DNA from 3 places in the Pseudomonas sp. 1121_17 genome. Region 3 is predicted to be linked to each of the others. Evidence: predicted binding sites of a transcription regulator. Region 3 holds the regulator's gene; each other region holds the start of a gene.
The links. The regulator sigma-54, encoded in region 3, starts transcription at its own class of promoters, with help from an activator protein. The targets are predictions, from matches to a motif close to ANTGGCATNNANNTTGCTNT.

Region 1 (4,727 bases), on a different contig from region 3:
AGAGGTCGAGCGAGAGGATCGCTTCACCACGATCCAGGCGCAGGTGCACACGCATGTCCGGATTCAGCTTGTCGACTGACGGGCGCAGGCCGTCTTTGTCGCGCAGCTTGTCGACGATGGCATCCTTGACCTTCAGCGCACCAAAGTGGGTGTTGTCGATGCCCGAACCATGCCCGCTGAACTCCACGGCCAGCGAGCCATCGGCGAGCAGATGATCCTGCCATTCGACGGCATTGACGCCGTCGTAGAGGTCATCGGCATTTTTCATCGCAAAGCGTTTGAGCACCAGCAGTACGCGGTTGCCCAAGCGGGACCATAGGCACAAGCGGTAGGCGGTTTCCATGTCGGCCTCGCCACGAATGGCCGAGGTGTGCTCACGCACGTCCTCAAGGCCGAGGCCTCGGGCCTCATCGGCGAGCAGGCCTTCTAGGCCCTTGGGGCAGGTGAGGTAAAGTTCGAAACGGTCCGACATGAGTATTCCAGTGCCTATGGCTATTTGAGTGACGGGACGACGCATCGTCCGTCAGGGTTTTCCCGAGCGCCCTTTTCAGGCGCTCGGGTGGCCTTGCGTGATTCGCGAAGGCCTGGCCGCCCGACAATTGTGCATGCACCCAAGGGTGAAAGCAGCCTTTGATCGTCGAGCAGTACGAAAAATTCTTGCGCCAGGTCATTAAAATGACCCTTCGTCGCATTTCAAATTAATTCAGCCGTTTTTTGACGACGCTGGCTAAATAGCGGCCAGTGCGGCTAAACCCCGATCACAGCGGGCATTTGCTCAAACAAGGTTGAGTCGCATTTATTTACTTATCACTTCACCTACAGAAACGTTACGTCCTTATGACAAAACGATCATTCACACTGTGACTTTCATTGGTTAGAACTGATCACAGGCCGCTTCGCAACGAAACGGCACTTCAAGCTCGCCACGCCGGCAGCGAGCGCAAACCGGCAGAAAGATTCTGCCCGGCCTCTGTGAGGCCGACGGGACATTACAGTCAACAAGTGAGGGCAACACCCTATGAGAAGACTTAAGCGTGATCCGTTGGAAAGAGCATATTCACGTGGCTACCAGTATGGGGTCACCGGCAAATCTCGCGAACTTTGCCCTTTCACCCTAGCATCCGTACGTCAGGCCTGGATAAACGGCTGGCGGGAGGGTCGCGGAGATAACTGGGACGGCATGACCGGCACTGCTGGCATCCATAGACTCAACGAAAATCACGCCGTTGGCTGATCAGGGAATCTGAATTCGAGTCACCATGCACGCCCCATCCGGGCGGCGGGCTACGGCCCAGGGGCCCCTTAAAGGGGCCCTTTTTTATACCCGCTGATCAGCCCCGTGGCATTGCTGCAATGGCATCGACTGCTTCGCGAATCAGCGCCGGGCCCTTATAGATGAAGCCCGAATAGATCTGTACCAAGCTGGCACCGGCAGCGATTTTCTCAGCTGCGTGACGGCCTTCGGTTATCCCACCTGCGGCGATGATCGGCATCCGCCCGGCCAACTCCCCTGCCAGCACCTTGACTGTATGGGTACTCTTGGCCAGCACTGGCGCACCCGACAGGCCACCGGCTTCAGCACCATACGGCAGGCTCTCGACGCCTTCACGGGACAGCGTGGTATTGGTTGCGATCACTGCATCCATGCCCGACTCCAGCAGCGCCGCAGCTACCAGCGCGGTTTCTTCGTCGGTCATGTCCGGGGCAATCTTGATCGCCAGCGGCACACGCTTGGCATACTCAGTGGCAAGCTGCTCGCGGCGCACCGCAAGCGCATCCAGCAACTGCTTGAGCGAGTCACCGAACTGCAGCGAGCGCAGGCCCGGGGTATTCGGCGAGCTGACATTGACGGTGATGTAGCTGGCGTCGTTGTAGACCTTCTCCAGGCCAATCAGGTAATCGTCCACCGCGCGCTCGACCGGCGTGTCGAAGTTCTTGCCGATGTTGATCCCCAGCACGCCATCGAAGCGCGAGGCACGCACCCGCTCCAGCAGATGATCGACGCCCAGGTTGTTGAAGCCCATGCGGTTGATGATCGCCGTTGCCTCAGGCAGACGAAACAGCCGCGGCTTGGGGTTGCCCGGCTGCGGGCGTGGCGTCACGGTACCGATTTCGACAAAGCCGAAGCCCAGCTGGGCAAAGCCATCGATGGCCGCGCCGTTCTTGTCCAGACCCGCCGCCAGCCCGACCGGGTTGGCGAAGTTCAAGCCCATCACCGTTACTGGCGATGGCGCCGGCTGCTTGCATAGCAAGCCATTGAGCCCCAGCCGGCCACCGGCTCCAATCAGGTCCAGGGACAGGTCGTGGGAGGTTTCCGGAGAAAGCTTGAACAGCAGCTGGCGGGCCAGGTTATACATGGGCGGGCAAGACTCGGGGATGAGTGAGGCGGCGATTATAGCCAGCACGCCGCTGGCGCGACAGGCCTTTGCTGACCGTCTGGCATATGCCTTGCTTCAACAGCAGGCAAAGCCTACTCGGTACAGGCGAGGATTTTTGTGAATACAGCTCCCCACGCAACACCTCTGGCCTGGGTCAACGGTAGTGACGCGCCGGAAAAACCCAGCCTCGATATCGGTTTCATGCCCCTTACCGACTGCGCTTCGGTAGTGGTAGCCGCCACTCAGGGCTTCGCCCAGCAGCAAGGCCTGACCCTCAACCTCAAGCGCCAGGCCTCCTGGGCCGGCATGCGCGACAAGCTGGTCAGTGGCGAGCTGGATGCAGGGCATTGCCTGTATGGCTTGATCTACGCCGTGCACCTGGGCATCGGCGGCAGCGCCCGCCGCGGTATGGCCGTGCTGATGGGCCTGAACCAGAACGCCCAGGCCATCAACCTGTCCCCCGCCCTGCAGCGCAAAGGCGTGACCAGCCCTGAAGCACTGGCAAAACTGGTGCACCAATCAGGGGCGAAGCTGACCTTTGCGCAGACATTTCCTACCGGCACCCACGCCATGTGGTTGTATTACTGGCTGGCCAGCCAGGGCATTCATCCGCTGCATGACGTCGCCAGCGTCGTGGTGCCGCCCGCGCAAATGGTCGCCCATGTACAGGCCGGTCGCATCGATGGCTTTTGCGTCGGCGAACCCTGGTCAGCCCAGGCGGTGGCCGAGGGCCAGGGTTTCACCCTCGCCACCAGCCAGTCGATCTGGCCGGACCACCCGGAAAAGGTCCTTGGCTGCGCGCGAGCGTTCGTCGAGCTGTACCCCAACAGCGCCCGTGCACTGATCAAGGCGATATTGGCCGCCAGCCAGTTTATCGAGCAGAGCCAGGAGAATCGCCGTAGCACGGCTCATCTACTGAGCGGCAGTGCCTACCTGGATACCGCAGTGGCGACGATTGAACCGCGCCTGCTCGGCGACTATCAGGACGGGCTGCGCAATCACTGGCAGGACCCCCACGCACTGCGCTTTCATGACCAGGGCCGGGCCAACCAGCCCTACCTGTCCGATGGCATGTGGTTCATGACCCAGTTCCGCCGTTGGGGTTTGCTGCGCGAAGACCCCGACTACCTGGCGGTTGCCAACCAGGTGCAGCAGCTAGCCCTGTATCGCGCCGCTGCCGCTGAGCTCGGCTTGCCAGGCGACGTATCAGCGATGCGCAGCAGCCTGTTGATCGACGGCATCCGCTGGGATGGCAGCGACCCGCATGGCTACGCCCGCAGTTTTCACCTGCACGCCATGACACCGGCGCCTAGCGCCCATCTCGCTCGGTGAAGGGGCTGAACATGCTACGGATCCTGTTGATCGACGACACAGAGAAAAAAGTCGGCCGGCTCAAGCTGGCACTGATCGAGGCCGGCTTCGAGGTCATCGAGGCCACGGGCCTAACCATCGACCTGCCTGCCTGCGTCGAAACGGTGCGCCCGGACGTGGTCTTGATCGATACCGAGTCACCGGGGCGTGATGTCATGGAGCAGGTTGTGCTGGTCAGCCGCGATCTGCCGCGGCCGATTGTCCTGTTCACCGACGAACACGACCCGGATGTGATGCGCCAAGCGATCCACGCCGGGGTCAGTGCCTACATCGTCGAGGGCATTCAGAGCAGCCGCCTGCAGCCGATTCTGGATGTAGCGATAGCCCGCTTCGAGAGCGACCAGGCGCTCAAGGCTCAGCTGTTGGCGCGCGACCAGCAACTGGCCGAGCGCAAGCGTGTGGAGCATGCCAAGGGCTTGCTGATGAAGATGAAGGACTGCAATGAAGAGCAGGCCTACACCCTCATGCGCCGCCAGGCCATGAGCAAGCAGCAGAAGCTCATCCAGGTGGCGGAGCAGATCATCGCCATGCACGAGTTGCTCGGCTGAAACGGATGCCGCCTACGGGATTGGCCCGGCTTTTGCTCTGCAATCACTACAGGTAGCCAACGGCGGTTGCCACAGTTTCCGACAAAGACGTCGCTCACCCCTCCATCAAGATGGATCGGGTAGCGGCGTCTTTCTCGTTCCAGCCCGGCACAGCCTGGGCATGACAACCGTTGCAAGCCGCGTGAGGTGTTCGATGAATACGAGCTTCTGGAAATCCGGGCATGTGCCTACCCTGTTTGCTGCATTCCTGTATTTCGACCTGAGTTTCATGGTCTGGTACCTGCTCGGCCCGATGGCGGTGCAGATTGCCACTGACCTGCAGCTGACCCCACAAGAGCGCGGCCTGATGGTCGCCACGCCCATCCTGGCCGGCGCCCTGCTACGCTTTGGCATGGGTCTGCTGGTCGATCGTCTGTCGCCCAAAACCGCT
Region 2 (4,727 bases), on a different contig from region 3:
CAGGTTCAGGCCCAGCAGGTCGCTGTCGTAGTCAGCCTTGGCGCGGGTGCCGGCGATGTCGCGCTTGCCTTCGTTGTCGTTGAAGCCGTAAGTCAGGCTGGCGTCAACGAAGTAGTTACCCTGTTCAAAGCCGCCGTACAGGGTGAATGCGTGGCTGTCGACTTCGGTCTGGTTGCCGCTTTTGCCGTTTACGTCGGTATTGATGAAGCTATACGCCAGACCCAGGGTCAGCTGGTCGTTGAGCTTGCCATCAGCACCTACCGCGATGCCGCGGCTGTAGGCGTTGTAGCCGGCAATGCCGTCGCGCTGGCCTTGGCTCGCATCGCTGTACAGCGACTGAATCCACACGCCGGTCTGCTGGAGCGTGTCGCCCGACGAAGCGCCGCGCAGGCCGCTGGTGCGGCTGGTGGTCACGCCGTTGACCAGGCTTTGGCTGGTGGTCGCTGCCTGGGTAGCACCGCCGTTGGTTTCCGGGGTCAGCTGTTCGGCAATCTTGGCCAGCTGCTTGCTGTCGGCGTTGGCCGCAGCGCGCAGCAGGGGGTCATTGGCGGCAAGCTTGGCGAGGACGCCGTCCTTGGCCAGGGCGCCGAGCGCGCGTTTGTGGTTGATGGTGCCGCCATTCAGATCCAGCACGTGGTCGATGCCTTGCTGATTCTTGGTGGTGACCACCGCCACGACCGTGTTGCCTTCGACAGCGCTGGTGTCGACATCGAGCAGTGCCGAGGTGCTGGTGACCAGCGGAGCACCTTGCAGCTCGCCGGCCTCTATCAGCTTGAAACGGCTGCCGTTGGCGCTGAAGTCACTACCGCGTGCAGTCAGTTTCAGTTGCGCACCTTCGCCGAATTCAGCGGTGCCGCTGACGCTGACGACGGCGCGAGCAGGGTTGGTGTCGGCGCCCAGGGTCAGGCCCAGTGCCGAGTTGCCAGCAACATACAGGTTGCCGTCGATGGTGGTGTGCGCCGACTGCAGTGCCAGGGTCGCCGAGTTGCCGCCCGAAACCGAACCGACGTCGATCCAGCCGTTGTCCTTGAGGCGAATGTTGGAGCCGTCAGCGGAACTGTCGGTGCCCGTGAAGGAGGTGTCGGCCTCGACTTCGATGTTCGACAGGTCGATCAGGTTGCCGACGATCACGCTGCCTTTGCGCAGGATCAACTCGACCGGGCGGTTGGCTTCGGAGGCATCGATCGCTTCATCCTGAGAGATGATGGTGCCGCTGTTGAAGATGTTCAGATCACCGTGCAACTGGTACTGAGGTTGCAGGCCCGGGCCGTCGAAGTCGACGTTGCCGATGGTGATTGCCGCGTCTTCGGCAATGATGGTGCCGGTGTTGAGCAGGTGTACGCCATCGGCGGTGCTCAGGCTGGCGCCGTCGAGCATGATGCCGTTGGCGTCGTTGCCGGTGGCGATGATGGTGCCGTGGTTTTCGATGCCGGCCAGGTCGACCATGTCGCCGCGTTTGCTGGTGGTGGCGTCGATGGCAGTGGCGCCTTCGCCGCTGACGACGATGCTGCCGTAGTTGATCACCTTGCCATTGATGGTGCCGCCTTCGAGGTTGATCCCGCGGGCGCTTTCGCCGCTGGCCACGATACGGCCGCTGTCGGCGTTGATCAGGTCGCCTTCGATCAGCGAGGTGCCGGAGAAGTCCAGCGCGCGAGCGACATCGGTGCCGCCGCCGTCGGTCAGTGGCTCGCCGATGGCCGACAGCAAACCCTGGTTGATCAGGCTGCCGCCGATCCGCGCTGGATCGATCATCAGCGCGTTGGCGCCGCCGCCGGTGGCGCTGATGCTGCCTTTGTTGATGACGTCGCCGGCGATGTCGTTGCGTGCCCAGCTCAGGCCATCTTCCCAGCTGTCCATGTCCACGCCGCCGGCAAAGTCGCCGCTGCTGTCGATGGTGCTGTTGAGGATCAGGTCGCCGGTAATCGTCGAGCCGTTCAGTTCAATGGCGTCTTCATCGCTGCCGCCGGTGTAGCTGCCGGTGAATTCGAGATTGCCATAGTGAGTCTGGTGCTCGCTCTTGAAGCCGGCGTTGGTCAGGTTGACCACCTGGTTGGCGAGCGGTACGGCAAAGGCGGGGAGGGCGCTGGAGGTGATGGCCAGGGCCAGCAGGGTCTTGCGGAAGATAACGGGAGCCACGGTTCTGTCCTTGAAAAACGGGGGAGCAAACGGTGCGCATCCATGCATGGCTCTAGGCAGTAAGTCAGGCGACTACGGCCTGAGGGGCCGCATGTTTGCGCGGCGCGAATCCTATCCTAAAATAGTGGCCAATTGATATTTTCGTTGGCGTCAATTTTTTGATTTGCCGCTTTTGCCGCCTAATTATTGCCGCCCGCCCCCCATTAAGCGGAAGCACTTTGCCGCTTTTCTGGCATCCATATGCTCCCAAGCAAGGCTGAACGCCCTGATTCCGTGCCTTCCAGCTCTTTGGCACAAGCCTTGCTATAACTTCGCCAACGTCACTCCGGCCCACCGGCGAAGGTTTGCATCCATGAGCATCAGTTTCGACAAAGCGCTTGGCATCCATGAAAAAGCCTTGGGTTTCCGCGCCCAGCGCGCAGAAGTCCTGGCCAACAACATCACCAACGCCGACACGCCCAACTACAAGGCGCGTGACATGGACTTTTCGTCGGTGCTCGCTGCCGAGAGCGACAAGCAGCAAAACGGCCGCTTCGCGCTCGACCGCACCAACACCCGCCACATCGATGCGCAAGGTCTGGCCATGGGCGACGAAGCCCTCAAGTACCGCACGCCGACACAGCCGTCGGTCGACCAGAACACCGTCGACGCTCAGGTCGAGCAGGCCAACTACACCGAAAACGCGATCGGTTTCCAGGCCAGCTTCACTTTGCTCAACAGTAAATTCAAAGGGCTGGTATCGGCCCTGCGCGGAGAGTAACCATGTCCCTTTCCAACGTTTTCAATATCGCCGGTAGCGGCATGAGCGCGCAGAACACCCGCCTCAACACCGTCGCTTCGAACATTGCCAACGCCGAGACGGTCTCGTCGAGCATCGATCAGACCTACCGCGCACGTCACCCCGTGTTCGCCACCACCTTCCAGCAGGCTCAGGCCGGCATGGGGCAGTCGTTGTTCGAGGACCAGGGTGAAGCGGGGCAGGGCGTGCAGGTGACGGGCATCATCGAAGACCAGAGCAATCTGGAAGCCCGCTACCAGCCTAATCACCCGGCGGCCAACAAGGACGGCTACGTCTACTACCCGAACGTCAACGTGGTCGAAGAAATGGCTGACATGATCTCGGCGAACCGTTCGTTCCAGACCAATGCTGAGCTGATGAACACTGCCAAGACCATGATGCAGAAGGTACTGACCCTGGGTCAGTGATAAGGAATCCGGACCATGGCTATCAACAGTACCAACCTCAATGACGTGATCACGGCTTCTGGTGTCAGTACCGGCACCAAGAAAACGGCCACCGACACCGCCTCCAAGACCGGCACCGATTCGCTGGGCAAGGACGCGTTTCTGCAACTGCTGGTTACCCAGATGCAGCACCAGAACCCGCTCGATCCGCAGGAGAACGGTGAGTTCGTCGCTCAGCTGGCGCAGTTCAGCAGCCTTGAAGGCATCACCTCGCTGAACGAGTCGGTCAACAGCATTACCAGTTCGCTCGGCTCGTCGCAGGCGCTGCAGGCGTCGTCGCTGGTCGGTCGTTCGGTGGTCGTGCAGAACGACAAGGCCGTGGTCGACACCGCCGATAGCTTCAACGGCCAGATCGTTGTGCCGCAGGCCATCAGCGAAGCCAAGATCACGGTCAAGGATAAGGACGGCAACACCGTCAAGACCATCGAGCTGGGTGAGCAGAAAGCCGGTTACGCCGACTTCATCTGGGATGGCACCAACGACAAGGGCGTCAAGGTCGATCCAGGTACTTACACCTTCACTGCCAGCACCACCTTCGAGGGCAAGTCGGTACAGATGAATACGCTGTTGCCGGCCAAGGTCACCAGCGTCAGTTTCAGCGCCAGCGGCGAAATGGTGCTCAACCTTGCCGGCGTCGGCAAGGTCTCTCTCTCCGACGTACAAACCATCGGTATCTAAGGCCAGAACGGCACAAGGAGCAACAGCATGTCTTTCAATATCGGCCTTAGCGGTCTGTACGCAGCCAACAAGCAACTCGACGTTACCGGCAACAACATTGCCAACGTCAACACCACCGGCTTCAAGTCTTCCCGTGCGGAATTTGCCGACGTCTACGCCGGCGCCAACCGCCTCGGTGTGGGCAAGAACCAGATCGGCAACGGTGTGCGTCTGGCGGCGGTCTCGCAGCAGTTCAGCCAGGGTGACGTCAACAACACCGGCAACGTGCTCGACATGGGTATCCAGGGTCAGGGCTTCTTCGTGCTCTCGGACAATGGCAGTCAGGTGTACACCCGTGCCGGTGCGTTCCAGAACAACAAAGACAACTTCGTGGTGACCTCCGATGGTCTGCGTCTGCAGGGCTATGCCGCTGACTCCAACGGCAAGATCCAGAAGGGCATCCTCACCGACCTGAGGATCGACACCTCGGCGCTGGCGCCAAAGGCCACCACCCTGATCGATCAGGGCATCAACCTCAACTCCTCGGCCACCTCGATCCCGCTGCCGGCTTCCCCGCCTGGCCCGGGTGACATCGTCTTCGACCCGTCTGACGAAACCTCGTACACCAAGTCGTTCCCGACCAAGGTTTACGACAGTCAGGGCAACGAGCACACCATGGAGCAGTTCTA
Region 3 (4,727 bases):
GTGTGCTCACCGACGGCCGCCTGTACTTCCTTGAAGACGGCAGCGAATTCAAGACCTTCAACACCCTCGACGGCCAGGGCATCAAGATGCTCATGGCCTCGGGTGTGACCACGGCAATCATCAGCGGGCGCAAGACCCCGGTGGTCGAGCGTCGGGCGGAGAACCTCGGCATCCCGCACCTGTTTCAGGGCCGCGAGGATAAACTGGTGGTTCTGGACGGCCTGCTCGCTGAACTGGGCCTAAGCTATGAGCAGGTCGCCTACCTGGGCGACGACCTGCCCGACCTGCCGGTGATTCGCCGGGTCGGCCTGGGCATGGCCGTAGCCAACGCTGCCGTGTTCGTCCGCCAGAACGCCCACGGGGTAACCCAGGCCCGCGGCGGCGAAGGTGCTGCCCGCGAGTTCTGTGAACTGATCATGCAGGCCCAGGGTACCCTGGACGCTGCCAACGCCAACTACCTGTAAGGCCGCACATGTTCAGCAAAAAAGCTAAAAACATCGCGCTGCTGGGGCTGATCGCTGCCCTGCTGGTAGCGGTCGGCTACTGGAACGTCAGCCCCGAGAGCTTCCTCGACAAGCCACAGGCGCAGGTCGACGAAAGCGCCATCGACTACTATGCGATCAATGCCCACAGCGTGCAGTTCTTGCCTGACGGCAAGATGCAATATGAAATGACCGCCGACAAGGTCGAGCACCTCAAGGCCAGCGAAGTCACACTGCTGACCACGCCAGACCTGCACATGTATCGCGGCACCGCGTATCCCTGGCATGTCCAGAGCGTGCGTGCGGAGGTCAACCCGGATGGCACCGAGGTCGAGCTGATCGACAAGGTACGGGTTGCTCGCACCGACGAAAAACAACGCGAAACCATCATTACCAGCACGCGCATGACGGTGTTCCCGCAGAAGCAATATGCGCAGACCGAGCAAGCCGTTAGAATCGACGGCGCCGGCGGCACCACCACCGGCGTTGGCATGAAAGCGTATTTGAAAGACGGCAGGATGGACCTGCTGTCCAACGTAAGAGGACAGTATGAGGCTCGTTAAAACCCTCCCTTTTTTGCTCAGCCTGAGCGCAGCACTGGGAAGCGCGAGCGCCTTGGCCCTGCCGAACGATCGTGACCAGCCAATTCGTATCCAGGCCGACGACGCTCACCTGGATGACAAACAAGGCGTAGCTACCTACCGCGGCGACGTGATCATCACCCAAGGTTCGATGATGATCAAAGGCAACACCGTGACCATGACCCGTGCCGCCAATGGCGACATCGACGTGGTGACTTCGGTGGGCAACCTGGCCTACTTCGAGCAACAGCAGGACGCCGCCAAGCCCGACAAGATGAAAGGCTGGGCCGTGACGATTCAATACCAGGCGCAAAAAGACACGGTGATTCTGACCGACCGCGCCAAGGTCGAGAATGAAAGCAACACCACCGAAGGCGAGAAGATCGTCTACAACACCAAGTCCCAGGTGGCAACCGCAGGCAATGCCGGTGGCGCCGCCACGACCAAGCGTCCGCGCATCGACATGGTGATCCAGCCGAAGAAGAAGGCCGAGTAAATGGCGACTCTCAAAGCCCAGCATCTGGCCAAGAGCTACAAGGGCCGCCAGGTGGTTCGCGACGTCAGCCTGTCGATCGACAGCGGCCAGATCGTCGGCTTGCTCGGCCCCAACGGTGCCGGCAAGACCACCTGCTTCTACATGATCGTAGGCCTGGTTCAGGCCGATCAGGGCCGCGTGCTGATCGACAACAATGACGTCAGCCACCAACCCATGCACGGCCGCGCCCGTGCCGGGATTGGCTACCTGCCGCAGGAAGCGTCGATCTTCCGCAAGCTGTCGGTTGCCGACAACATCATGGCGATCCTCGAAACGCGCAAGGAACTCGACCGTGACGGCCGTCGCAAGGAGCTGGAAAGCCTGCTGCAGGAATTCCATATCAGCCACATCCGCGACAACCTCGGCATGAGCCTTTCCGGTGGCGAACGCCGCCGTGTCGAGATTGCCCGCGCCCTGGCCACCGCACCCAAGTTCATCCTGCTGGATGAACCGTTCGCTGGCGTCGACCCGATCTCGGTAGGTGACATCAAGCAGATCATTCATCACCTCAAGGCCAAGGGCATCGGTGTGTTGATCACCGACCACAACGTCCGCGAGACGCTGGATATCTGTGAGACAGCCTACATCGTCAACGATGGTCAACTGATCGCCGAAGGCGATGCCGAGACCATTCTGGCTAACGATCTGGTCAAGGAAGTCTACCTGGGCCACGAGTTCCGGCTCTGAGGCCCTTGCCTGGGCACTGGCAGCAGCAAGCTAAAACAGCTTAAGTGTTACAGTGCTCTAGGCAAACGCTACAAATTAAGGCATATAACTTGCTTGAAATTGGCGCCGCGGCGCCCTTCGTGTAGTGGATGGCGCAGATGCGCCGGCGGACAAGGTATTAAGCCCAAGCTATGAAACCATCGCTCGTCCTAAAAATGGGCCAGCAACTGACGATGACCCCGCAGTTGCAACAGGCCATTCGTCTGCTTCAGCTCTCGACCCTGGACCTCCAACAGGAAATTCAGGAAGCGCTGGAATCCAACCCGATGCTCGAACGCCAGGAAGACGGCGAAGACTTCGACAACAGCGACCCGCTGGCCGACAGTGCCGAAAGCAAGCCAAGCGCCGAAAACCTGGACAACAGCTTCCAGGACAGCGGTTTTCAGGATGGCAGCCTGCAGGAAGGCAGCGCCGCCAGTCAGAACCTTGAAGAAGGCGACTGGAACGAGCGCATTCCCAACGAACTGCCGGTCGACACAGCCTGGGAAGATGTCTACCAGACCAGCGCCAGCAGCCTGCCCAGCAACGACGATGACGAGTGGGACTTCACCACCCGCACCTCTGCCGGCGAGAGCCTGCAAAGCCACCTGCTGTGGCAGCTGAACCTGGCGCCGATGTCCGATACCGATCGCCTGATTGCAGTAACGCTGATCGACAGCATCAACCAGCAAGGCTATCTGGAAGACACCCTCGAAGAAATCTGCGCAGGCTTTGACCCGGAGCTCGACATCGAGCTCGATGAAGTCGAGGCCGTGCTGCACCGTATTCAACAGTTCGAACCCGCCGGCGTTGCCGCACGCAACCTGGGCGAGTGCCTGCTGCTGCAGCTGCGTCAGTTGCCGGCCAATACGCCTTGGTTGACCGAGGCCAAGCGCCTGGTCAGCGACTTCATCGATATGCTCGGCAGCCGCGACTACAGCCAGCTGATGCGCCGTATGAAGCTCAAGGAAGACGAACTGCGGCAGGTCATCGAGCTGGTGCAGAGCCTCAATCCGCGGCCTGGCTCGCAGATCGAGTCGAGCGAGCCGGAGTACGTGGTGCCTGACGTGATCGTGCGCAAGGACACCGACCGCTGGCTGGTCGAGCTGAACCAGGAAGCCATGCCGCGCCTGCGGGTCAACCCGCAATATGCAGGCTTTGTCCGCCGCGCCGATACCAGCGCCGACAACACCTTCATGCGCAACCAGTTGCAGGAAGCGCGCTGGTTCATCAAGAGCCTGCAGAGCCGCAACGAGACCTTGATGAAGGTCGCCACGCAGATCGTCGAGCACCAGCGCGATTTTCTCGAGTACGGCGACGAGGCGATGAAACCGTTGGTGCTGCATGACATCGCCGAAGCAGTGGGCATGCATGAGTCGACCATATCCCGCGTCACCACCCAGAAGTACATGCACACTCCGCGTGGCATCTTTGAGTTGAAATACTTTTTCTCGAGCCACGTCAGCACCTCCGAAGGCGGTGAATGCTCGTCCACGGCGATCCGCGCGATCATCAAGAAACTGGTTGCAGCGGAAAATCAGAAAAAGCCATTGAGTGACAGCAAGATCGCTGGTTTACTGGAGGCACAAGGCATCCAGGTAGCCCGTCGCACCGTCGCCAAGTACCGCGAGTCGCTCGGCATAGCACCGTCGAGTGAACGCAAGCGACTGATGTAGCCCCAGGATGTGCCACAGCGTTTTTGTGGCAGGTGCAAGACCTGCCTCTTTATGCACGGGCAACAAAGGAGAAGCTGTATGCAAGTCAACATCAGTGGACACCATGTAGAAGTAACCCCACCACTGCGCGACTACGTCGAGCAGAAGCTGAAGAGACTCGCAGGGCACTTTGACAAGATCACCAACGTCACGGTGATCATGAAAGTCGAGAAACTGCAGCAGAAGATCGAAGCGACTCTGCAGATTCCGGGCGGCGAAGTGGTTGCCAATGCCGAAGATCTAGACATGTATGCAGCCATCGACAATTTGGCTGACAAGCTCGACCGCCAACTGAAAAAACACAAGGAAAAACAGCAAAGTCTCCTGCAAGGTGCAGCTGCTCGCTGATCCCCCTCATCCATGATCCGACTTGAAACCATTCTGACCCCCGGCCGTTCCTTGGTGAACGTGCCGGGCGTCAGCAGTAAGAAACGCGCCCTCGAAGAAATCGCCAAGGTCGTAGCCAGCGAAGTCAGCGAGCTCGACCAGCAAGAAGTCTTCGAGAAGCTGATCGCCCGCGAAAAACTGGGCTCCACCGGGTTTGGCAATGGCATCGCCATTCCGCACTGCCGCCTCAAGGGCTGCGCCAATCCGGTCAGCGCCCTGCTCCACCTGGATCATCCAATCGACTTCGATGCCATCGATGGCGCCCCGGTGGACCTGCTGTTCGTCCTGCTGGTGCCCGAAGCTGCCACCGATGCTCACCTTG

Region 1: the regulator sigma-54 is predicted to act here: its motif matches at 2,436-2,455, upstream of FW789_RS01670 (CmpA/NrtA family ABC transporter substrate-binding protein).
Region 2: the regulator sigma-54 is predicted to act here: its motif matches at 2,424-2,443, upstream of flgB (flagellar basal body rod protein FlgB).

The regions. Positions count from the first base shown of each region.
Region 1 is NZ_VXCX01000001.1:353,189-357,915, reverse strand. It holds gene rlmKL (bifunctional 23S rRNA (guanine(2069)-N(7))-methyltransferase RlmK/23S rRNA (guanine(2445)-N(2))-methyltransferase RlmL) at 1-472, opposite strand, end outside; gene rmf (ribosome modulation factor) at 1,019-1,234, shown strand; gene FW789_RS01675 (quinone-dependent dihydroorotate dehydrogenase) at 1,332-2,357, opposite strand; gene FW789_RS01670 (CmpA/NrtA family ABC transporter substrate-binding protein) at 2,496-3,710, shown strand; gene FW789_RS01665 (ANTAR domain-containing response regulator) at 3,722-4,297, shown strand; gene FW789_RS01660 (nitrate/nitrite transporter) at 4,491-4,727, shown strand, end outside.
Region 2 is NZ_VXCX01000004.1:296,180-300,906, reverse strand. It holds gene FW789_RS11510 (autotransporter domain-containing protein) at 1-2,094, opposite strand, end outside; gene flgB (flagellar basal body rod protein FlgB) at 2,489-2,896, shown strand; gene flgC (flagellar basal body rod protein FlgC) at 2,899-3,342, shown strand; gene flgD (flagellar hook assembly protein FlgD) at 3,358-4,059, shown strand; gene flgE (flagellar hook protein FlgE) at 4,087-4,727, shown strand, end outside.
Region 3 is NZ_VXCX01000003.1:447,721-452,447, forward strand. It holds gene FW789_RS09635 (KdsC family phosphatase) at 1-464, shown strand, start outside; gene lptC (LPS export ABC transporter periplasmic protein LptC) at 473-1,045, shown strand; gene lptA (lipopolysaccharide transport periplasmic protein LptA) at 1,032-1,559, shown strand; gene lptB (LPS export ABC transporter ATP-binding protein) at 1,560-2,285, shown strand; gene FW789_RS09655 (RNA polymerase factor sigma-54) at 2,456-3,979, shown strand; gene hpf (ribosome hibernation-promoting factor, HPF/YfiA family) at 4,058-4,366, shown strand; gene ptsN (PTS IIA-like nitrogen regulatory protein PtsN) at 4,379-4,727, shown strand, end outside.